2 linked regions of the Algoriphagus machipongonensis genome follow. The protein of the gene in region 1 interacts with the protein of each later gene in a pairwise test. Links are inferred from orthologs where the notes say so. Each region holds a gene or a part of one and is shown on either strand. Other genes may lie near its edges. The genes, in order: recA and dprA.

Region 1 (11,469 bases):
GGTTATGTCAAAGTTAAGACAGGATTACCTAATTGTTTCTAAGCCCCTTGGCATTAACAATGTCAAAGTTCAGTGAGCCAAGAAATAAGTTGGCCTTGATTTTTACCGGGATTTTATTCTGATCCTGAGTAACCCAAACTTTCACGGGATAATCCCCTCGGAACAATTTGTTTTTTGGCACTTCTGGTGAGAATATGTAGGTGTCCTTTTCCCCGATTTCGGTTTCTAAGGATTCCGTCCCCTCATATATTAACTTTATGTTATATCTTTCTTTATCGAAGAAGCCAGGGATAAAAACGATGTCTCCGGGCTTTAATTTTTCCAGATCAAGAGTTCTGAGATAGTAAAATCCACTGACGATATCCTGAACTTTGCTTACCAACTTATATTCTTTGACGCTTTTCAGGGTTTTGTTATCCTTCTCGAAAAGCTCTACCAAAGCGGTATAATTTACCTGATCAAAGTAAACCTTTTCATGCTTTCGGTATTTTCCTTCTTCAATATGGCGATAGGATAGGGAAGGGTAGATGTCAGTGGTATCGAGGTAAGTTCCCCAGTTATCGTTGACCTTACCGAAAATGGTGGCAGCCCCTTTTGTCTTGCCATAGACATCTATTTTATAATGAGGTCTGTTGTTTTGGGTATGAGGTTTTTTATTTATCTGAAGCTTAGCATCCGCTAAATTTAGCCAGCCATAGCTCACCTCAAAATTCAATTCTTCACCAAAAGTAAAAGCGTCATTTTGGGGGTTTTGCTGGGAAAATGCTCTAGAGCTACCTAGAAGAAGGACTAGAATCACTAAACTGAAATGCTTTCTCATAAAATTGAGTGACAATACCTGACAAAAATTGAGTTTATTAAAAGGTAATACGAAAAAAAGCGCCATTTGGTGAATAAAATTACGAATTTGGCCATCTAAAACAATGGTTGTTTCTCCTTTGGTTATAGCTTGTTGTTTGAGTAATTTCACCTACTATTGATTCTTTAAAACGAAAATACATGAGTAATAATGCAGAAAAACTAAAAGCCCTCCAACTTACCATTGATAAGTTAGAGAAGACCTATGGAAAAGGTACTGTGATGAAGCTTAGCGACAACAAAGTACTGGATATTCCTGCCATTTCCACAGGTTCTCTTGGGCTCGATATGGCTCTTGGTGTGGGCGGGATTCCTAGAGGCCGGGTGATCGAGATTTATGGTCCGGAATCCTCAGGTAAAACCACATTGACGATGCACTGTATCGCGGAAGCCCAAAAGGCCGGAGGTTTAGCTGCTTTTGTCGATGCTGAACATGCATTCGACAAAACCTATGCCGAAAAGCTTGGGATTGATACAGAGAACCTTCTCATTTCTCAACCTGACAATGGAGAACAAGCTTTAGAAATCGCAGAACATTTGATTAGATCTGGAGCTATTGACATTATCGTGATTGACTCCGTGGCGGCTTTAGTGCCGAAAGGCGAGCTGGAAGGAGATATGGGAGATTCCAAGATGGGACTTCAGGCAAGATTGATGTCTCAGGCTTTGAGGAAGCTGACTGGAGCCATTAATAAAACAGGATGCTCTTGCATATTCATTAACCAGTTAAGAGAAAAAATCGGGGTAATGTTTGGGAATCCTGAAACGACTACCGGTGGTAATGCTTTGAAGTTTTATGCTTCTGTGCGATTGGATATCAGAAGAATAGGTCAAATCAAAGAGAGTGCTGACAGTATTTTAGGTAACCGTACCCGAGTGAAAGTGGTGAAAAATAAAGTAGCACCACCATTTAAGGTGGTTGAATTTGACATCATGTATGGTCAGGGTATTTCCAAAGTTGGGGAAATTATTGATCTAGGTGTGGAATTTGACATTGTCAAGAAAGCTGGATCCTGGTTCTCCTACAATGGAGAAAAACTAGGGCAAGGTAGAGATGCAGTGAAAAACCTACTTCTGGATAATCCTGAATTGATGGAAGAGCTGGAAGTGAAAATCAAAGCTGCTTCTGGATTGAATGCTCCGGCGGAGACAGAAAAGTAAATCCAATAATACGAGGTAAAATAGAAAGGGAGCAATTTAAATTGCTCCCTTTTTTTATTCTTAATTCGTTCGAATGGCTTCCACCGGGTCCATCCTTGCTGCTAAGGTTGCAGGAACGATTCCCGAAACTACCCCGATGATCGAAGCGACCCCAAGTCCCAGTACAATATTTTTAAATGATAAAATCAATTCAAGGGAGCCGAGTTGGATGAAACTCAGTCCAAATACAATGAGGATTCCTGTAATCCCGCCAATTAAGCTTAGGAATACAGCCTCAAACAGGAATTGAAATAGTATGAAATAATTTTTCGCTCCTAAGGATTTTTGAATTCCAATAATATTGGTTCGCTCTCTGACAGATACAAACATGATGTTTGCGATCCCGAAGCCCCCAACTAAAATCGAAAATCCACCAATTACCCATCCAGCTATCGAAATCACATCGAAAATAGAGCCGATGGCATTTTGAATAAACTCGGTTTTGTTCAGTGCAAAATTATCCTCTTCCGTTGGTTTCAAACCTCTTTTCGCTCTAAGCAAACCTGTCATTTCATTTTCCAGAGCTACTAATCCTATATCTTCTTCCTTTCCCTGCACAGCGATGGTAGGCTCGATTCCGTTTTTACCGGTGTAAAACATTTTTGTAAATGCTCCATAAGGTACGATGGCCGCCTCATCCTTAGAGGGGGCATCAAAAAGTCCTTCTCCTTCTTCTTCAAAAATACCGATCACGATAAATTTGATGCCTTTCAGCTTGAGTTCCCTTCCAATGGGTGGCTGATTAGGAAAAAGAGTGTTGGCAATTTCTCTTCCGATCACCACCAAGTTTCTGGAGGCGTTGATTTCTGATTCAAGAAAAAACCGACCTTCCTCAATAGGCATATCATACACATCTTGATAGCCGTATTCGATTCCTGTTAGTTGCATTCCCTGATAGGCATTGCTTCCTGCCTGAACGGTAGTACTTGCTGAAGCCGAAATAGTCACGGCTTCGGCAGACTTCAATCGTTCTTTTAAGAATTCATATTCTGCAACAGATCCGGGAGGTCTGCGAAAGTACTTCCACCAGGGATATTCCTGGGGACCGCTGGAAAATGGAAAGCGATCCACTCTCATGACGTTTGTCCCTAGAAATGAAAAAGATGACTTGATATTATTTTCCAAGGAGTCCACTAAAGTAAAAACTGCAATGATTGCAAATATACCAATAGTCACTCCCAATAAGGAGAGAATTGTCCTTGTAATGTTTGATTTTAAGGCAGTTATCGCAAACCTAAAGCTCTCCCATGTCAATTGGAAAAATAGCATGCTTTTTATAGTTGGTTAAAACAATTTGTTAAGATAGCTGAAATTGGGCATTATTGTTATTATCTTTGCATTTTTTAGAGTTAATCTAAAATAAACAAATCAAGCTCAGACTACTAAAGCTTTCCTATGAAATTATCAGATTTCAAATTTGAAGTTCCGAAAAAACTTGTTTCACTGTATCCAGCAGAAAACCGTGATGAATCACGCTTGATGGTCTTGCACCGAGACACTGGAAAAATCGAACACAGGGTATTTAAAGATATCACCGAATATTTTGGAGAGGGGGATGTTTTTGTCACGAACGACACAAAAGTATTTCCAGCCAGATTATACGGTAACAAGGAAAAAACAGGAGCAGAAATCGAAGTTTTCCTACTTCGTGAATTAAACCCTGAATTAAGACTTTGGGATGTTTTGGTAGATCCTGCTAGAAAAATCAGAGTTGGAAATAAATTGTATTTCGGCGATTCTGATTTGGTGGCTGAGGTGATTGATAATACTACTTCTAGAGGTAGAACGATCCGTTTCCTATTTGATGGCACCGAAGAGGAATTCCATAAAACAATCGATACGCTTGGAGAAACTCCTTTATTAAAGGAATTTATCGAGCGTAAGGTGGAGACAGAAGATAGAGAAAGATACCAAACCGTATTTGCTAAAAATGTGGGTGCGGTAGCTGCCCCAACTGCAGGACTTCACTTTACTCCACATTTGTTGAAAAGACTGGAACTGCAAGGGGTAGAAGTATCTCCGATTACACTTCATGTTGGATTGGGTACTTTCCGTCAGGTAGACGTAGAAGACCTTACGAAGCATAAAATGGACTCTGAGAATTATAATATTCCTGAAGGAACCGTTTCTCTTGTCAACAAGGCACTCGATGAGAAAAAGCGTGTAGTAGCAGTAGGAACCACTTCTCTGAAAACTGTGGAATCTTCTGTAACCGCAAATGGACGATTGAAAGCAAGCCAAGGATGGACCGATAAATTTATCATCCCTCCTTACGAGTTTAAAATCGCCAATGCGCTTATCACCAACTTCCATTTACCAGAATCTACCTTGTTGATGACAGCATCAGCATTCGGAGGCTATGATCTGGTTATGAAAGCTTATAAAGAAGCTATTAAAGAAAAGTATCGCTTCTTCTCCTATGGAGACGCGATGTTGATTCTCTAAACATATTAGGCTCCCAAATGGGAGCCTTTTTTATTTCCTTTACATTTTAATAATTCAGGGAAGGGGTATTTCTGCCAAGAAGGAATATTTTTGTTTAAAATTTTGAGAATGAATAAAGCTGCGATTATTGTTGCCGGAGGAAAAGGAAAACGAATGGGAGGTCCCATTGCCAAGCAATACTTACCGATCGGTGGCAAACCAGTGTTGATGCACACCTTGGAGGTTTTCTATCAACTGGATGCTTCCATCGAATTGATTCTAGTACTTCCCGGAGATGATTTTTCCTACTGGAAGGAACTCTGCCAGGAGTACGATTTTCAGATTCCCCATCAATTGGTAGCTGGAGGGAATTCCAGATTTCAGTCCGTAAGAAATGGTCTTCATTCCATCACTTGGACTGAGGGCCTTGTAGCGATCCATGACGGGGTTCGTCCATTTGTAAGGCAAGATGTCATCGAAGAGTCTTATCGTGTAGCAGAGACCTCGGGAAGTGCCATAGCGGTTGTGGCATTGAAGGACTCCATCCGCAAATTGTCAGATGATGGGAAGTCCACTTATCAGGAGCGGCAGTATTTCAGATTGGTACAAACTCCTCAGACTTTTCAAATTGATAAAATTAAGAAGGCTTTTCAGGTCACGGAAATCCAGCAGTTTACAGATGATGCCACGGTTTATGAGCATCAGGGATGGCAAGTTTCTTTGATTGCCGGAAACCCTGAAAACTTCAAAATCACCACGCCGGAAGATCTGGAGTACGGGGAGTTTTTGCTTTCAAAAAGGAAAGCTCAATAATTTGTTGATTGCTTTATCGACTTTTTAGTGGCTTTTATCGACGATAGGGTCTCACCTGACTAATAGCAATAATTTAATTCGTGGAGCTTAAATACTTTTGATTATCAATTTTAATCAAAAAAGCTCATGAATAAATTTTCTTCTTCCTCACGAAATGATGGTGGCATCGCCTTTGGTTTCATTATCCTAGGAATCGGTGTTTTGCTACTTCTAAAAAAGGTAGGCGTTTTTATCCCCGGATGGGTATTGACTTGGCCTATGATCTTGATCGTAATCGGTGTCTTCACGTTAATTAAACATGAATTCAAAAGTCTTTTCGGGGCGTTCTTACTAGCCCTCGGTTCTTATTTTCTCCTTCGAAATGAGTTTGGCCTTGACTTTTCTCTGGACAGATACATTTTCCCGGTAGGCTTAATTGTCTTAGGGATCTATCTTATTTCCAAGAAAAAGAAAGAGCAGGACTTGATGAACGATATCCAGGCCAAATGGCAAATCAATAAAAACAAGGGTACTTCTGCTCCCATAGGAGGAGAGGAGGTAAAAGATGAGGCAAAAGTTGAAAATTCTACCTCCAGTAGCTTTGGCTCATCCTCCGCATCTTCATCCTCAACTTTCTCAGGGGCGAGTAGTATGAGTGGGAATTCCTTCTCGGACACCCTGAATATTGATGCGATCTTAAGCGGAGTGAATAAAAGGATTCTATCCAAAAACCTAAAAGGGGGAAAGCTGACTGCTGCTTTTGGAGGAATAGATCTGGATTTAACTCAAGCGGATATCCAGGGAGAAGTGACCTTACAAATTGATGTGATTTTTGGAGGAATGAAACTGGTAGTTCCACCACATTGGGATGTGCGATCTGATGTCAGCAATATCGCTGCTGGGATTGATGATAAACGAGTGTACAGAGAATCTTCTATCGACCCGGAAAAAGTCTTAATCTTAAAAGGGACGGTTCTGTTTGGAGGTTTGGAAATCAAATCATATTAACGAGATTTAGCTTCACTTCATCTTCTAGAAATTGATATTTAAAGCTTTTTCACAGCCACAATTAGTTAAATATGTTATCCTGGGAACCGCCCTGATGTGGTTCCTGGGAAGCTATTTTATACTCACTAATCTAGGTGTGCCTGTTCAGCAAGCATGGCCGGATGCCCTGGCTTTTACGGGGGTGTTTTTAGTGATTCTTTTTATCCTTGAATTAGTATTCGGCTTTTATATCCCCCAAGGCAAAAACACATGGTTGCTGGTAGTCATACCCGTACTGCTAAGTTTTATAGCAGTCTTTGCGCATAAGCTGATCATGAAATGGGTCTTTGGGGATCAACTGGATTATCTGAATGTGCTTGATACCGGATTCTATCTACGTTGGGCAATTTTAGCCGTTCCGGCGGTATTAATTGCGATCATAGCCTTGGTCGTTTCCAAGCTTGAGCAACAAGGAGAGTCCCAAAAAAGAGAGGCTGCCATTTCAGAATTGGCCAGAGAAGCCGAGTTGATGCAGATTCGTCAGCAGCTACAGCCGCACTTTCTGTTTAACAGCTTAAATTCCATCAGTGCGCTTGTCGTAGCCAAGCCACAAAAAGCCAGAGAAATGGTGCTGCAATTATCGGACTTTCTCCGCGGTACCATCCGGAAGGATCATCAGGAATGGGTGGTTCTTGAGGAAGAGTTGAATTACCTGAGAATGTATTTGGATATAGAGCGGGTTCGCTTTGGTCATAGGCTTCAAGTGAAAATCAATGTCACCGAAGAGGTAAAGTCCGTAAGACTTCCACAGCTCTTGATTCAGCCTTTGCTGGAAAATGCCATCAAACATGGGTTGTATGGCTTGACTGGGGAGGTGGAGATTAAACTAGAAGCTTTTACCGAGACCAATTATGTTTATATCAAAGTTCAAAATCCCTTTGACCCTGAAAGCGCTGTATCCTCCGGAGCTGGCTTTGGGTTAAATTCTGTCAAGCGCAGGTTAGAACTACTATTTGGAAGAACGGATTTGCTTAGCAGTGTAGCGAAGGAAGGAGAATTTCTGGTGACGCTCAAAATACCACAAATCAAATGATCAAGACAATCATCATAGACGACGAGCCTTTAGCGGCTAGCATCGTTCAGGAGTACTTACAGGCCTTTCCTCAATTTGAACTGGTGGAAGTTTGCCAAGATGGGTTTCAGGGCTTAAAAGCTATCCAAAACCATCAGCCGGACTTAATTTTCCTGGATGTACAAATGCCAAAGATTACAGGCTTTGAAATGCTGGAATTATTGGACACTCCTCCAGCCGTTATTTTTACCACTGCTTTTGACCAATATGCGATTCAGGCTTTCGACTCCAAAGCGATAGACTATTTGCTAAAACCTTTTTCTCAAACGCGATTTAATCAAGCCATAGAAAGGTTTTTAAGTCAGTCCACGGAGCTAGAGACTGGGAATTTGAGCCAATTGGCAGAGAAAAGCAGTCGTTTGGTAGTCAGAGTCAAGAATGAAATCAAAATCATTCCCATCCGAGAGGTCTCTTATTTTGAGGCAGATGGAGATTACATCGCCATTCATAGCAAAGGCTCCAAGTATCTCAAGAAGATGACCATGAAATCTCTGGAGGAAGCATTAGACCCGAATAAGTTTGCGAGAGTGCATCGATCATTTATGGTCAACCTCAACGAGGTCACCCAAATCGAGCCTTACGAAAAGGAAAGCTATTTGGTGAAGCTAAGAAATGCTGAAAAGATCCCCGTCAGCAAAGCGGGGTATACAAGGCTCAGACAAGTTCTGGGCTTATAAAAAAGGCAAAGCCCCGATGTGAATCAGGGCTTTGTGGTTAATATTCGTCCTCATTAAAGAAGAAGTCATCTTTGGTCGGATAATCAGGCCAAATTTCTTCTATGGTCTCATAAGGTTCGCCATCATCTTCTAATTCCTGGAGATTCTCGACCACTTCAAGTGGTGCGCCAGATCTGATGCCGTAATCAATTAACTCGTCCTTAGTCGCGGGCCAAGGAGCATCTTCTAAATAAGAGGCAAGTTCAAGTGTCCAGTACATAGTGTTTATTTAATTAATAGGTGTTCCGGATTTCAATAGGGTTGCAAAATTATCTTTTTTTTGAAATATGCAATCAAGTACTGATTATTTAAAAGAAAGTTGTCTCAAAATATAATTTTTTACGTCGACTTTTCTTTTCAGTCCTGAAAGCTTTTTTCTCATCATAATCTCAAAATCCTTCGTTTCAACGCGGAAATTCTCTGAATTGTTCTGCGCTGTGTCCAATTCTGTTTGATCACGATGAAGTAAATCTTTTAATAGGGCAGTTTTGATTTGTTTCTGCTCTTCCAGAGGTTTTTCATCAAAATCCTCATATTTTCCATGCACCAATTTTTCTAAGAAAGCTTTTTCAAAGACAATATCCATGAAGAATTGATAAGATCTTGCCGTCAAATTCACCTCTTTGGGTTTTCTCATAGGCAGCTTTTTCCATTCTTGCTGTATGCCTTTGGCTTTTTCTATCAGCTCTCGGGTAGTGGGCTGAGTAGTCAAGCTTTTTACTTCAGCTGTTAATTCCTCCGCTTTTCTGATGACTTCACGAGGGTGCATGGTAGGTCCCGTGTTCATCGATCTCTTGAATCTGGAGAAAATCCGGTTATTTAATCTGGAAAACTCATCCCAAAGGGGCTGACGTTTTTCAGCAGGAACCTTACCGGCAGATTTCCACTCTTTCTGGATTTTTTTACTGATTTCAAAAGCAACTTTAGCATCTGGAAAATCATGAGCTTCCCGAGCCTGTACGACCAAAGACTCATAAACTTTGATGTTTTCCTCTGCCTGAAGTGCTAATCCTTCAAAATAATGTCTTCTGTTTTCGAAGAAATGCTGAACAGCATCGTTGAATTGAGCTTCAATTTCTTCCTCAATCTCCTTGTCGACAGGTCCCGTTTTGATCCAACGTAGCTTCAATTCTTTATAAGCCTCCGTCGTGGCTTTCCAGTCGGTATCATCTTTCAGCTCTTCTGCTTCCAAAATCAAGCCTTTTTTGACCTCCAGATTTTTGGTCCGGTTGGCCTGGATGATTTCATTGAGAAATTCTTCTTGTTTATTCAGCTCTTCTATCAAAGGAACGAAGTCACCCAAAGCATCTGATTTCATCAGAGAGTCTCTCAGGTGGATCAATTTCATCAAGAAGGAGCCTTTGTTTTGATTTTCTTCAATGTCTGATTTAAGCTTCTCAACTTTTTCTTTGAGTTGCTCAAACCTGTTCTCAAAGTACTTCAAAGTAGAGGCTTCATCTTCCTTTACTTCTCCGATAACTCTGTCTTCTTGACCTAAAAAACCTTTTAAATAAACTTCATTGTCTTTGATATATCCAAAGGGATGCTCCATTGCGCTACAGTAGGTTAGGTGGTCGTTTTCAATTTTTGGCAAATTAATTAATTCAAAAGCACTTATCCTAAGAAAGGAGTTTTTTTGCCATCTTTACTCCTTCAGTGAAATTTTAACGCAAAAATTAACACATGAGTGCAGAAAAAATAATTTTTTCTATGGCTGGGGTGTCAAAAATATACCCTCCACAGAAAAAAGTCCTAAAAGATATTTATCTCTCATTTTTTTACGGAGCTAAAATTGGGGTCCTCGGTCTCAATGGTTCCGGTAAATCCTCCCTCCTGAAAATCATTGCAGGAATGGATAAAGAATTCCAAGGGGAAGTGGTTTGGTCCCCAGGCTATTCTGTGGGAATGCTGGAACAAGAACCCAAATTGGATCCCTCCAAAACGGTGAAGGAAGTGGTGGAGGAAGCCGTAGCCGACACGGTGAATTTGTTGAAGGAGTTTGAAGAAATCAACGAAAAATTCATGGATCCAGCCTTGATGGAAGATCCTGATGCCATGAATAAGCTTATAGAGCGACAGGGAGAGGTACAGGAGAAGCTTGACGCAGCAAATGCATGGGAGCTAGACGTAATGCTAGATAAGGCCATGGATGCACTGAGATTGCCTCCTAGCGATGCCAACGTAGAGAACCTCTCCGGTGGAGAGAAAAGAAGAGTGGCCCTCTGTAGGCTACTGTTACAGGAGCCGGATGTGCTTTTACTCGATGAGCCTACCAACCACCTGGATGCGGAATCGGTGCATTGGCTGGAGCAGCATTTGCAGAATTACAAGGGAACTGTCATTGCAGTGACTCACGATAGATATTTCTTGGACAATGTAGCCGGATGGATTTTGGAACTGGATAGGGGAGAGGGAATTCCTTGGAAAGGAAATTATTCTTCTTGGCTAGACCAGAAGCAAAACCGTTTGAAGCAAGAGGAAAAAACGGAGTCCAAGCGTCAGAAAACATTGGAGCGAGAGCTGGAATGGATCCGAATGTCTCCGAAAGCCAGACAGGCCAAAGGAAAGGCTCGTTTAAGTGCCTATGATAAACTGGTCAGCGAAGAAGGAAAAGAGAAGGAAGCGAAGTTGGAATTGTTTATTCCACCGGGGCCAAGATTGGGAGCCAAAGTGATCGAGGTAAATGGCGTTTCCAAAGCCTATGGAGATAAATTGTTGTTTGAGAACCTGACTTTTGCTTTACCGCAAGGAGGGATTGTCGGAGTAATCGGTCCCAACGGGGCTGGTAAATCCACACTTTTTAAATTGATCACCGGACAGGAAACTCCCGATGCAGGTCATTTTGAAGTAGGGGAGACCGTGCAACTCGCCTATGTGGATCAAGGACATGATATTTTAGATCCCAATAAGTCAGTTTATGAGACGATTTCTGAAGGAAATGAACTGATGAAATTGGGAAATAAGGAAGTGAATTCCAGGGCTTATGTCAGCAAATTCAATTTTGGTGGAGGAGATCAGGAAAAGAAGGTTGGTGTACTTTCCGGAGGAGAGCGAAACCGGGTTCACCTGGCTTTGACGCTAAAGGAAGGTGGCAATTTATTGCTACTCGATGAGCCTACCAACGATCTGGATGTAAATACTTTACGTGCTTTGGAAGAAGCCTTGGAAAACTTCGGGGGTTGTGCCGTGGTCATTTCCCACGACAGATGGTTCTTGGATAGAATCTGTACGCATATTCTGGCTTTTGAAGGAGATTCTCAGGTGGTTTGGTTTGAGGGCAACTTCTCCGACTACGAGGAGAACAAGAAGAAGAGACTGGGGGATTTGGAGCCAAAGAGAATTCGATACAAAAATCTTAAG
Region 2 (11,386 bases), 1.0 Mb from region 1 along the record:
GAAGGGAAAATGTTTTTGCCTCAGGTAGTTAAGTCAGCTCGGGTAATGAAAAAAGCAGTGGCCTATCTTGAGCCATTTATGCCTTTGCCTGAAGAGGGTCAAGAGAAAAGTTCTCTAAAGAAAATTCTGATGGCGACTGTTAAAGGCGATGTCCATGATATTGGGAAAAATATTGTGGGAGTGGTTTTGGCATGTAATAGCTATCAAATTATCGATTTGGGCGTGATGGTGGATGCTCAAAAAATTATCGATGAAGCGATTAAAAATAAAGTAGATATTATTGGCTTGAGTGGTTTGATTACTCCATCATTGGATGAAATGGTCAATGTTGCTTCAGAAATGGAGAGACAAGGCTTGAAGATTCCTTTGTTGATAGGTGGGGCGACTACCTCAAGAATTCACACTGCAGTGAAAATTGACCCAGTTTATAGCGGGACAGTTGTGCATGTGATGGATGCGAGTAAGTCAGTTCCTGTGGCAGGAGAAGCAATTTCTGAAGAAACGAAGGAGGCTTATAGACTTCAGATCAAAGAGACTTATGCGAAGTTGAGAGAGGATCACGAAGCTAAACAATCGGCCAAGCAATTGGTGACTTATCAGGAGGCGAAAGCCAATCCTGTTGCGATCGATTGGGACGTGGTAGACCCAGTTGTACCTAATACTACAGGAACGACTGTACTAAAAGATCTAGACTTACATATTCTTCGAAAATATATTGATTGGACACCATTCTTTAGCACTTGGATGCTAAGTGGTAAATACCCTAAGATCTTTGATGATCCAATTGTAGGAGTTGAAGCTAAAAAGCTATTTGATGATGCGAATAAAATGCTTGATCAACTGATTGAGGAAAAATGGCTTTTAGCGAATGCAGTATTTGGTATCTACCCTGTTCAAAGGACCGAAGATGACGCAATAGTGCTTGATGAAAATGCGAATGAAATCGGCAAATTTCACTTTTTGCGCCAGCAGGGTAAAAAGGGCAAAGGGGTACCAAATCGATCTTTGGTAGATTACCTTCATCCTAACAAAAAGGATTATTTGGGTTGCTTTGCTGTGACTTCAGGAATTGGAATGGAGTCAAAGCTGGCAGAATTCCAAAAAGAAGGTGACGACTATAACGATATTTTGTTTAAGGCACTGGCAGATAGATTGGCAGAAGCTGCGGCAGAATATGTTCATGAATTGGTAAGGAAAGAGTATTGGGGCTATAGTTCAGAAGAATCTCTTGCTAATGATTCATTGATTAGAGAGGAATATGTAGGAATCAGGCCAGCGCCAGGGTATCCGGCTTGTCCTGAGCATTCTGAAAAAGAAACCATTTCCCGTTTGCTTGATATGGAGAAAAACTCAGGAATCACCTTAACCACAAGTTATGCGATGTACCCGACATCCTCTGTTTCAGGATTCTTTTTTGCCAATCCGGAAAGTAAATATTTTGGTTTAGGGAAAATAGCTGAAGATCAGGTGGCAAGCTATGCCGAAAGAAAAGGAATTTCTCTGGCTGACGCAGAGCGCTTACTTTCACCTAACTTAGCTTACCAACCACATAAAAAATTAGCATCTCAACCTATATGAAAATAACCCAGCACCTGGAAAATGCGGATAAAACGCTTTTTTCATTTGAAATTTTACCTCCTCTCAAAGGACAAAGCTTAAAAGAGTTACTAGAAGGAATCTCTCCATTGATGGAGTTTCAACCTCCTTTTGTAGATGTTACCTATCACAGGGAGGAGTATATTTATAAGAAGCATCCCAATGGATTATTGGAGAAGATAAGGACAAAAAAACGTCCTGGTACAGTAGGGATTTGTGCCGCTATGATGAACAGGTTTCAGGTAGATGCTGTTCCTCATTTACTTTGTGGTGGCTTCAACAAGGAGGAAACAGAGAATGCATTGATTGACCTCAATTTCATTGGGGTGGAAAATGTTCTTGCGCTTCGTGGGGATGCTCCTAAAACGGAAGGGAAATTTATTCCTGAACCCGATGGACATCATTTTGCTAGCGAATTAGTAGAGCAAATAGTGGACATGAATCATGGCAAGTACCTTCATGAGGAAACAGAAACCGGTTTTCAAACGGATTTTTGTGTGGGGGTAGCAGGATATCCTGAGAAGCATTTTGAGGCTCCTTCGATGAAATTTGATTTAAGGAAATTGAAGGAAAAAGTAGATAAGGGTGCGGAATATGTGGTAACTCAGATGTTTTTTGACAACCAAAAGTATTTTGAGTTTGTCGATGAAGTTCGAGCTGCAGGAATCACTGTTCCAATTATTCCCGGTATCAAACCTATTACTACGATGGGCCAAATTACCATGTTACCTCGAACCTTCTTTTTGGACTTACCAGATCCATTAATGGATGAGTTGGAAAAGTGTAAAACAAATGCAGAAGTTAGGGAAGTGGGGATTGAATGGGCGATCGATCAATGTCGCGAATTAATAAAAGCAAAGGTTCCTTCATTACATTTCTATACGATGAGTAAAGCAGGCACTACATATAAAATTGCAAAAGAGGTTTTTTAAAAACATTTAGTCTTAAAAATCAAAACCCCACCAAATTTTGGCGGGGTTCTTTTTTAGAGGTGAATTTGGTGATTAATCCTTCTCTAAAGATTTTCGGATCTCATCATATTTCTCCTGAGATTCCTTACTTAGTTTTTCAAAGTTTTTCTCTAGCCAAGTCAAACTTTCTTGGGTAGCATCTTCCACGTCTTCTATGGTGTTTTTTGTACCAGTTTCAATGTTTTCACTGGTTTTATTCCACCACGTTTCCACGTTTTTCATGTGCATATCCGCTTTTTCTTCGAATACTTGTTGTTCATTTTTACCATTTTCTACGATCTTCTCATAACGATCCTCTATGGTTTCTATTTCTTGATCATCTACATTCAGGTCTTCATAAACCTTCTCTGCATGGGAATCTAAGCTATCATATCGTTCTTCAATTACGGTCCAGTTGTGCACTGGGATAATTTGAACAGCGGTCTCTACACTATCTACATAGCTTTGAAGAGATGAAGTAACTTCCTTTTTATCCTGTTCGCTATACTGCTTGGTTTCACATGCAAATGCTGAAACCAAAATAGCTCCCCCAATAAGTAAAGTTGATTTAGTTTTCATTTTCATTTGTGGTTGGTTTTGATATCAACTTTGCAATCCTTTTACCAAAAATTAAGTTGACTTCAATGGTAAGTTTTAATTAATTGGTTTATAGGTATTTATGTGATTCTTATTCATTGGTTTTTGTGATACATAAAAAATAATAGAGTAATATTTTCCACGAAAATCATGGAAAAATATCCCCAGTTTATCCAAGAGTTCTCCAAAAACTGATTTTGTGAATTGCTGATTATCAGAGAGTATCACTTGACTCGTCCTTTAAAATATGGGATTCAAATAATTTTGTATTAAAGGGAAGCTGATCTTTAGTAATTTCAAAGTATGATTAAATTGATAGAATGTCCAAGGGATGCCATGCAAGGGATTCCTCATTTTATAGACACTGCTGTCAAAGCTGCTTATATCAATCAATTATTGGAAATAGGTTTTGATACGATTGATTTTGGGAGTTTTGTAAGTCCGAAAGCGGTTCCTCAACTACGCGATACTGAAGAGGTGCTAGGACTTTTGGATTTGCATCATGCTAAATCAAAACTTTTGGCAATTGTTGCCAATTTAAGAGGTGCTGAAGATGCTTCACATTTCGATGAGATTGATTATTTAGGTTTTCCTTTGTCTGTTTCTGAAACATTTCAGCAAAAGAATACCAATCGCTCTATATCGGAAGCTTTAAAGACAGTAGAGGAAATACAAAACCTATGTGAAGTAAAAGGGAAAACCTTAGTCACTTATTTAAGTATGGGCTTTGGTAATCCTTACGATGAAGCCTATTCACCAGAGTTGATTGCTGAATTTGTTGAAAAGCTCAATCAATTAGATCTCAAAATAATATCCATTGCTGATACCGTAGGAAAAGCTAATCCTGAATTGATAGAAAAGGTATTTGAAGTCCAGACCCAGGCTTTTCCTGAAATTGAATTTGGGGCTCATCTACATAGCACGGCTGCTGGAACTAAGGAAAAAGTGATTTCCGCGCTCAAAGGTGGTTGCAAAAGATTTGATGGTGCTTTAAATGGCTACGGTGGATGTCCTTTTGCCGAAAATGAATTGGTTGGTAATGTGGCAACAGAAATTTTGATCGACACGCTGGAGGGAGAAGGGCATGAGCTGATTATAAATAAGGCAGAGTTGAAAGAAGCCTTGAAACTGACAGGTTTTGTTTTTTCAGAGTTTTAATATGAAGAAGTCCATTGCATCAAAAGTAAAAGCGGTCAGGTTTTATCGGGTTTTTCATAAGTGGCTCGGTTTACCCTTGATTATCTTCTTTTTTATAATCGGGATTACCTCTGTTTTATTAGCCTGGAAAAAGAAAGTAGAACTCCTTCCACCTACCACAAAAACTAAATCCGAATTAAAAGAAAACTGGATTTCTCCTACCGAAATGATCCAGATAGCACAAAGTGTTATGGACAGTTTAGGTGAGTCTCGTGAAGTAGATAGGATAGATATAAGGCCTGATAAAGGGATTGCAAAAGTCACTTTCAAAACGCATTTCACTGAAGTTCAGGTGGATGGTTATACCTCAGAAGTTCTATCGGTAGACACTAGGCATTCCGATTGGATAGAAAAAGTTCATGATGGAAGCATCATTGATTATTATTGGACAGGCGAGGAGGGAGCAAAATTGACTTACTCTACCTTAACTTCTCTAGGTTTGATCTTGATGAGTATCAGTGGGTTTTATCTCTGGTATTTTCCTAGAAAAATCAGAAAGTTGAAACAGTCTTAGACGAGAATAAGGTATTTTTTACCAGGCAAAGATTTTACGATTCCTTCAAATTCCAAAGCAAGTAACTTAGAAGAGAGTTGGCCTATGGGGATTTCTGTCTGAAAACTGATTTCATCAATTCCAGCTTCGCCATTCTCCTGAAGAATCTTTAAGATTTTTACTTCTTCTGCATCTCTGCTTGAAAAATCTAATTTGGGCTTCGAAGCCTTTACTTCTCCCGGTTTTGTCCAAAATAGTGCTTCAGCGATATCATTGGGTCCAGTATAAATATTAGCTTTCATCTTTTTGATTAGATGATTACAACCTTCACTAAAAGGAGATTGTAAATTTCCGGGGACTGCAAATACATCCTTATCATATGAATAAGCGATTTCTGCGGTGATTAAGGCGCCTCCTTTTTCGGCTGCCTCTACCACAATCAATGCATCAGAAAGACCTGCAATTATTCGGTTTCTCGCCGGGAAGTTTCCAGGAGCCATTTTGCCACCAGGAGGATATTCACTTATCAAACCACCTTTATTGAGCAGCATAGATTCTGCAGTTTTTCTATGGACTGATGGATAAATTTGCCCAATTGGTGATCCCATGATGGCCACGGTAGGAAGGTTTTCCTGCAATGCAGCACGGTGTGCTTCTATATCAATGCCATAGGCTAGGCCTGAAATGATGGTGGGTTGATACACCGATAGATCTTCAATTATTTTCCTTGTTGCCGCTTTACCATAGGCAGTCGCGCTTCTTGTGCCTACTATACCTACCGTTCGCTCGGCATTAAAATCTGCCTTTCCTTGACAAAAAAATAATGACGGGCTGTCCTCTTGGGCTTTAAATCGCTTAGGGAAATCTGGATGGAGACTTGTAAGAATGCGGTATCCTTTACTTTCGCAAAGCTCTAACAAGTCATCTGCTTTTTGAAGTAGTGATTTCTCTTGGTTTCGGATAGAAAGTAGTTTTTCTCCTACTTTAGGTGTTTTGGCAGCCCTTCCTTTCGGGATTTCAAAAAATCGCTTTGCAGAACCTGAATAGGCAATGATAGCCTTGAGAATTCCTGGCCCTATTTTAGGAGCTGACCAAAGGGCTATGAAGTAACGAAGTTCCTCATGTGTCGGATTTTTCATTGAATTCATCCCTGATACTGATTAAAAAATCTTTGATTTGCTGCAACTTTTGAACAGCTGCAATTTTATCAAATCCTTGTTCCTCGCCAGACTTAATCACTTCTTGGGCGCCCTGCAAGGTGTACCCTCTTTCTTTTACGAGATGATAGATGTATCTGATTTTTTCAATATCATCCTTGACAAAACGGCGATTACCTTTTTTATCTTTTTTTGGATGTATTATATCAAATTCACCTTCCCAATATCGAATCAGAGATGGAGCTACTTTAAACATCTGAGCAACTTCACCTATTGAATAATATTTTTTGACTATTTCTCGCTCTTTGTATGGCACTTTAAAAATGGATTTAACACTAAATTAATCATTTTGGTAAAATAAGTTCAAGCTTCTCTTTAAGCTTTAGTAAAAAAAACGGAAAAATTAGCGGTTTAGTACTTGTAGCATTTGTACGGCAGCTAATCCTGCGGTTTCTGTTCTTAAGCGGCTTTTACCAAGGGAAACTGGCTTGAAGTTAAATTCAAAGGCTTTTTCAATCTCCTGAGGAGAGAAATCTCCTTCTGGGCCAATCAAAATCAAGTAATTTGCTTGAGGCTTAGCGACATCCATCAAATGATGATCGTGATTTTCATCTACATAAGCGATGAATTTCTGGAAATCTTCGAAATCAGAATTATTAAAAAACTCTTTTAAATCAGTAGTCTGGTTAATTTTTGGGGTGTGAAATTTTAAACTTTGCTTACATGCAGAGATCATTTTTTTATGTAGTCTCTCAGTTTTAAGAAAACTCCTTTCGGAATTCATGGACGAAAGCAAAGTCAATTCATGAAACCCGATTTCAGTAATCTTTTCAATCATCCATTCCATTCGATCGGGGCTTTTGGTGGGAGCGATTGCAAGATGGATGTAGTAATCATCTGCAGGAACTTTTTCACTTGAAATGATCTGAAGAATGGATTTTTTTGGATTGGAATCTACCAGCTTGCATTCATAAATACTGCCTTTGCCATCTGTGACATGAATGATATCTCCTTCGCGCTTCCGAAGAACCCGAGTCAAATGTTTGGATTCAATCGGATCTAAGGTGATTTTTGGGGGAGTGATATTTTCCTGAAAGAATAATTGCATTAGAGATCAAAATTAAAATTTATTCTTTTAGAAAGAAGGTATTCTCTCAAGTTAATCGGATATGGAAACTATTTGAAAGGTTCTGTCAGATTAAGTAAATCACAAAAAAATCTATCCAAGAAAAATCTTTTCAAATATAATTTACAAATGTGAATTAAATCAATTAGATTCATATTTGTAAATATAATATTCGTGATATGAAAGGATATCATTTAGGGGAGTTGGAAGAGCTTGTCTTATTGATTGTAGGAATTTTGGATCAGGAGGCATATGGAGTTTCGGTAGCTGAAGAAATCAAAAGTCAGACTGGAAGAAATGTAAATATCTCTGCGATTCATACGGTATTAAACCGTCTGGAGGAAAAGGGGTTTGCTAAATCCCAAATGGGAGGGGCTACTGAAGAAAGAGGAGGGAGAAGGAAGCGTTTGTTTAGCCTTACGGCAAGTGGCGTTGCTGCTATAAATGAAGTTAAAATGGTCAGAAACCGTCTTTATGATCAATTGCCACCATTAGCTTTAGATTTTTCAAATGGATAAGAAACACAAATATTATCCACCCAAACTTGCAGATCGGTTTCTGGAGTTTTATTGCATCCAAGAGCGTTTGGAACAGATCCAAGGTGATGCCTATGAGATGTTTTATCTGGATTTAGAGGAGAAAGGATTGGCCTATGCTCGCTTCAGGTTTATTTTCCATGTTTTTAGCTTTTTCAAATGGAGCAATATCGGGTTCAGCAAGTTCCTGCATTTAAATACTAATAATGGTGTTATGATAAGAAGTTATTTCAAAATCGGTTGGAGAAATATATTGAAGCAAAAAGGAACGACCTTTATTTCAGTTTTTGGATTAGCCTGCGCGGTGGGTTGCTGTATTGTGGCTTATTTATTCATCGCAAACATCTGGTTTAAGGGTTTGAATCAACCCAATAAAGATGAAATCTATCAATTGGTCTATACCACAGAAGAAGAGGAGGGAATGGTAACTTATGGAACTGTGGCCGAACCCATCTTCGACTTGATTCCGGATCACCTGAACAATTTAAAAAATCAGACAAAGGTATTAATTGATTTCCCATTATTGATTCAGGATAATGAAAGCTTTTATCAGCGGTCCATTTATGTAGATCCTTCTTTTATGGAAATGTTTAAGTACCGAATGGAGTACGGATATTCCAGTGCCTTGAAGGAGCCTGAACAGGTGATTTTGACTCATCAACTATCGGAGAAGCTTTTTGGGGATATGAACCCCATAGATCAGGTGCTGTCCTTAGTGGTTGATGGAGAAGAAAAACTCTATCATGTTGGAGGGGTTTTGGAGGATTTAAAAGACATGGATATGTTTAATTTTGACATTCTTGTCAATTTTGAAACGCATCCGCATTTCCTCACAGATATTCCGATCAAAGACGCATGGAGTAAAGAGTTGTGGACGTTTATCCAGGTGGAAAAAGGCACAGATATTTCCAGGATTGATTCGGATTTGGATGAATTAACCAAAATCCAAAATCAAGTGGATCCCGATAACCCTTATGTCAATATGGGGTTGATAGCCTATCCAGATATTATTAATAATGTAGGTAAAATCGAAAGAGGTGTTAGGGATTTTCTGGGATTAGGACCACAGATTCTATTGGGTACCATTGGACTTTTTATTCTCTTGTTGGCGGTATTCAATTATATCAACTTATCGGTGTTGATGGCATCCAAACGATTAAAAGAGATCGGCGTACGAAAAGTAATTGGAAGTAAAAGAAGTCAATTGGTTTTTCAATTTCTTAGTGAAAACCTCTTGATATGCATTTTTGCCATTTTATTGGGCTGTGTATTTGCTGGATTTATTTTTCTTCCAGGCTTCAATAGCATCGCGTCCAAAAATCTCCAAATTGATTTATTTCGAGATAAATACATCTGGATGTTTTTAGGGTCTATTCTGATAGTAATCACTTTGATTACAGGTTTGTACCCAGCTTTGTATTTGTCCTCATTTAAGCCGATAGGTATTCTTAAAGGCAATCAGAAGATTGGAAGTAAAAGTGTTTTTACCAGTGTGCTGCTATCTTTTCAGTTTACACTAGCAATTATCAGTATGGTTGCTGCTATTGCCTTTGTGCAAACCAATTATATCAATGCCAACAGGGATTGGGGGTATAGTTCAGCAGATAAGATTATCGTCAACGTTCCGGAATCCAAAGATTACGTTCCATTAAGAAATAAGCTTTCAGCTCTATCTTCAGTACTGGAAGTAAGCGGAAGTCAGGACTATGTTGGGAATTGGATTAGAGAAACGGAAGTGGCTTTTGGGGATGAGAAATTCACTGTCAATTTTTTGAATGCAGAATCCAATTATCCTGAATTACTGGATCTGAAATTAAAGCAAGGCCGAATGTTTAATCCAGATTTGATTACCGACACCCAAGAGTCATTATTGGTAAATCAGAAATTTCTGGACCAGCTTGGAATGGAATTCCCACTCGATCAAACAGTTACGATTGACAGTGCGAATTTTCATGTAATAGGTGTGGTAGAGGATTTTCATACTACATTTTTCAATAATGCTATTGAACCAATTACGATCCGTGCCTCCCCAGATTCAGTTTTTAATTATTTAACCTTGAAAATGAATCCGGGTACCGCGGAAAGTCAGATGGAGTCAGTCAAAAAAATATGGCACGAAACCGTACCATTAGGCTTATTTGAAGGGAAAATGCAGACAGATGTGTTCGAGCGAGCTATTGCTGATGTGAATGGTGTTACAAAGCTAATTTTGTTTTCAGCCACCCTTTCCGTTATCCTTGCATTATTGGGCCTTTTTGGATTGGTTTCCTTGAATATGACAGCACATATTAAAGACTATTGTGTCAGGAAGGTCTTTGGGGCAAACACAAATGACTTATCTAAGAAATTGTTGAAGAGGTACTTAATTATTTGGGGAATTGCTGCCGTGATAGGAAGTACTTTTTCATTAATTCTAATTTCCAGTTTTCTTGACAGCTTTTTCGCTTTCCATTCTGGTGTAGGCTTTATCCCTTTGGGTGTTGCCTTATTTATATTATTAGGAGTGATTGTCGGTACAGTAGCTTCGCAAATTTGGAAATTGATAAAAGCAAACCCAACAATTATTCTAAAATCTGAGTAAGCTTTAATCAACATTTCTTTTTGAAAAAATGAGGTAAAAGAGTTCAAGTTTAACGATTTGAACTCTTTTCAGTATAGGGGGGAGGAGTAACAAAAAAAGCACACTTCAAATCAGAAGTGTGCTTTAAAAACCTAATTAACCTTATAATCTAATTAACCTTTTGAAATCTCCATGTTAACGGATTTTCCTTTTATCGTATTTGATTTCATGACTTGGATCACGTGAGCAGCATCTTTTTGAGGAACATCCACAAAAGAGAAGTTGTCATAAATATCGATTCCTCCGATTGATCTTCCAGGTACACCTGCTTCACCAGCAATAGCACCTACTATATCGTTTGGACGGATCCTGTCTTTTCTACCCAAGTTGATGAATAATCTTTCCATGTTAGCTTCACGAACGCGCTCTCTTCTTCCTCCTTCACTTCTTCCACCTTCGCGTCTTCCGCCTTCACGTCTTCCACCTCGTTCTCCTCTTTCTCCTCGACCTCTCTCGCCTCTTTCTCCTCGTCCGAATCGCTCGTTTCTTCCACCTTCTCTTCTTCTATCATTACCATAAGAGCTTAAGCTAAAGTCTTGATCTCTCATTTCCTTCACTGCATCTCCCATTTGAAGCTTCATCAAACCTAAAGCGATTTGCTCGATAGAAAGTCCTTCCGTTAGAAGTTGCCCTACAGTTTCTTCAAAAATTTGGTTGTCCTCTTCTTTGCTGATTACTGTGTGAACGTCTTTCACAAACTGAGCTTTCTTCAATTCGATTAAGTCAGAAACAGAAGGAGGGTCCATTTTTGCGATACTCGCCTTTGTGAAACGCTCTAAATCTCTGATTTTACCGAAATCTCTTCTTCCTGTAACAAAGTTGATTGCTTTTCCTGACTTACCTGCACGTCCAGTTCTTCCGATTCTGTGTACATAAGACTCATCGTCTAAAGGAAGGTCAAAGTTGAATACAGCTTCTACGTTGTCAACGTCAATTCCTCTTGCTGCTACGTCTGTAGCAACCAAGACTGTACAAAGTCCTTTACGGAATTTGTTCATTACTTTATCACGCTGTGCTTGAGATAAATCACCGTGAAGAGCTTCTGCAAGGATTCCTCTTGAACCCAAAGCTTCTGTAGCTTCATCAGTCATTCTCTTTGTATTACAAAATACAA

Evidence for each region.
Region 2: the proteins of recA (region 1) and dprA interact in binary tests that used the Bacillus subtilis proteins (3 or more experiments, as listed by UniProt). The link is inferred for Algoriphagus machipongonensis from one-to-one orthologs.

Annotation. Positions count from the first base shown.
Region 1 is NZ_CM001023.1:4,206,868-4,218,336, reverse strand. What follows is about bases 70-3,009. They hold recA (recombinase RecA), read left to right. Parts: upstream 70-999; coding sequence 1,000-2,019; downstream 2,020-3,009. Other genes in these bases: ALPR1_RS17750 (ABC transporter permease), read right to left, coding at 2,080-3,009; ALPR1_RS17760 (DUF3108 domain-containing protein), read right to left, coding at 70-820. Also shown: more of ALPR1_RS17760, read right to left, coding at 29-69; more of ALPR1_RS17750, read right to left, coding at 3,010-3,327; tRNA preQ1(34) S-adenosylmethionine ribosyltransferase-isomerase QueA, read left to right, coding at 3,454-4,503; ALPR1_RS17740 (2-C-methyl-D-erythritol 4-phosphate cytidylyltransferase), read left to right, coding at 4,612-5,295; ALPR1_RS17735 (LiaF transmembrane domain-containing protein), read left to right, coding at 5,422-6,282; ALPR1_RS17730 (sensor histidine kinase), read left to right, coding at 6,314-7,354; ALPR1_RS17725 (LytR/AlgR family response regulator transcription factor), read left to right, coding at 7,351-8,070; ALPR1_RS17720 (DUF2795 domain-containing protein), read right to left, coding at 8,108-8,329; ALPR1_RS17715 (DUF349 domain-containing protein), read right to left, coding at 8,414-9,661; energy-dependent translational throttle protein EttA, read left to right, coding at 9,793-11,469. UniProt on the Bacillus subtilis protein: Multifunctional protein involved in homologous recombination, DNA repair and competence.
Region 2 is NZ_CM001023.1:3,171,471-3,182,856, reverse strand. Bases 3,912-6,768 are described here. They hold dprA (DNA-processing protein DprA), read right to left. Parts: upstream 5,973-6,768; coding sequence 4,851-5,972; downstream 3,912-4,850. Other genes in these bases: ALPR1_RS13285 (16S rRNA (uracil(1498)-N(3))-methyltransferase), read right to left, coding at 6,394-6,768; ALPR1_RS13290 (MerR family transcriptional regulator), read right to left, coding at 5,953-6,306; ALPR1_RS13300 (PepSY domain-containing protein), read left to right, coding at 4,303-4,854; ALPR1_RS13305 (hydroxymethylglutaryl-CoA lyase), read left to right, coding at 3,912-4,301. In the rest of the region: metH (methionine synthase), read left to right, coding at 1-1,578; metF (methylenetetrahydrofolate reductase [NAD(P)H]), read left to right, coding at 1,575-2,528; ALPR1_RS13310 (hypothetical protein), read right to left, coding at 2,601-3,125; more of ALPR1_RS13305, read left to right, coding at 3,447-3,911; more of ALPR1_RS13285, read right to left, coding at 6,769-7,098; ALPR1_RS13280 (PadR family transcriptional regulator), read left to right, coding at 7,296-7,634; ALPR1_RS13275 (FtsX-like permease family protein), read left to right, coding at 7,627-10,233; ALPR1_RS13270 (DEAD/DEAH box helicase), read right to left, coding at 10,386-11,386. UniProt on the Bacillus subtilis protein: Protein that helps load RecA onto ssDNA during transformation. Binds cooperatively to circular ssDNA, is able to bridge different segments of DNA. Favors the loading of RecA onto SsbA- or SsbB-coated ssDNA and formation of RecA-DNA filaments.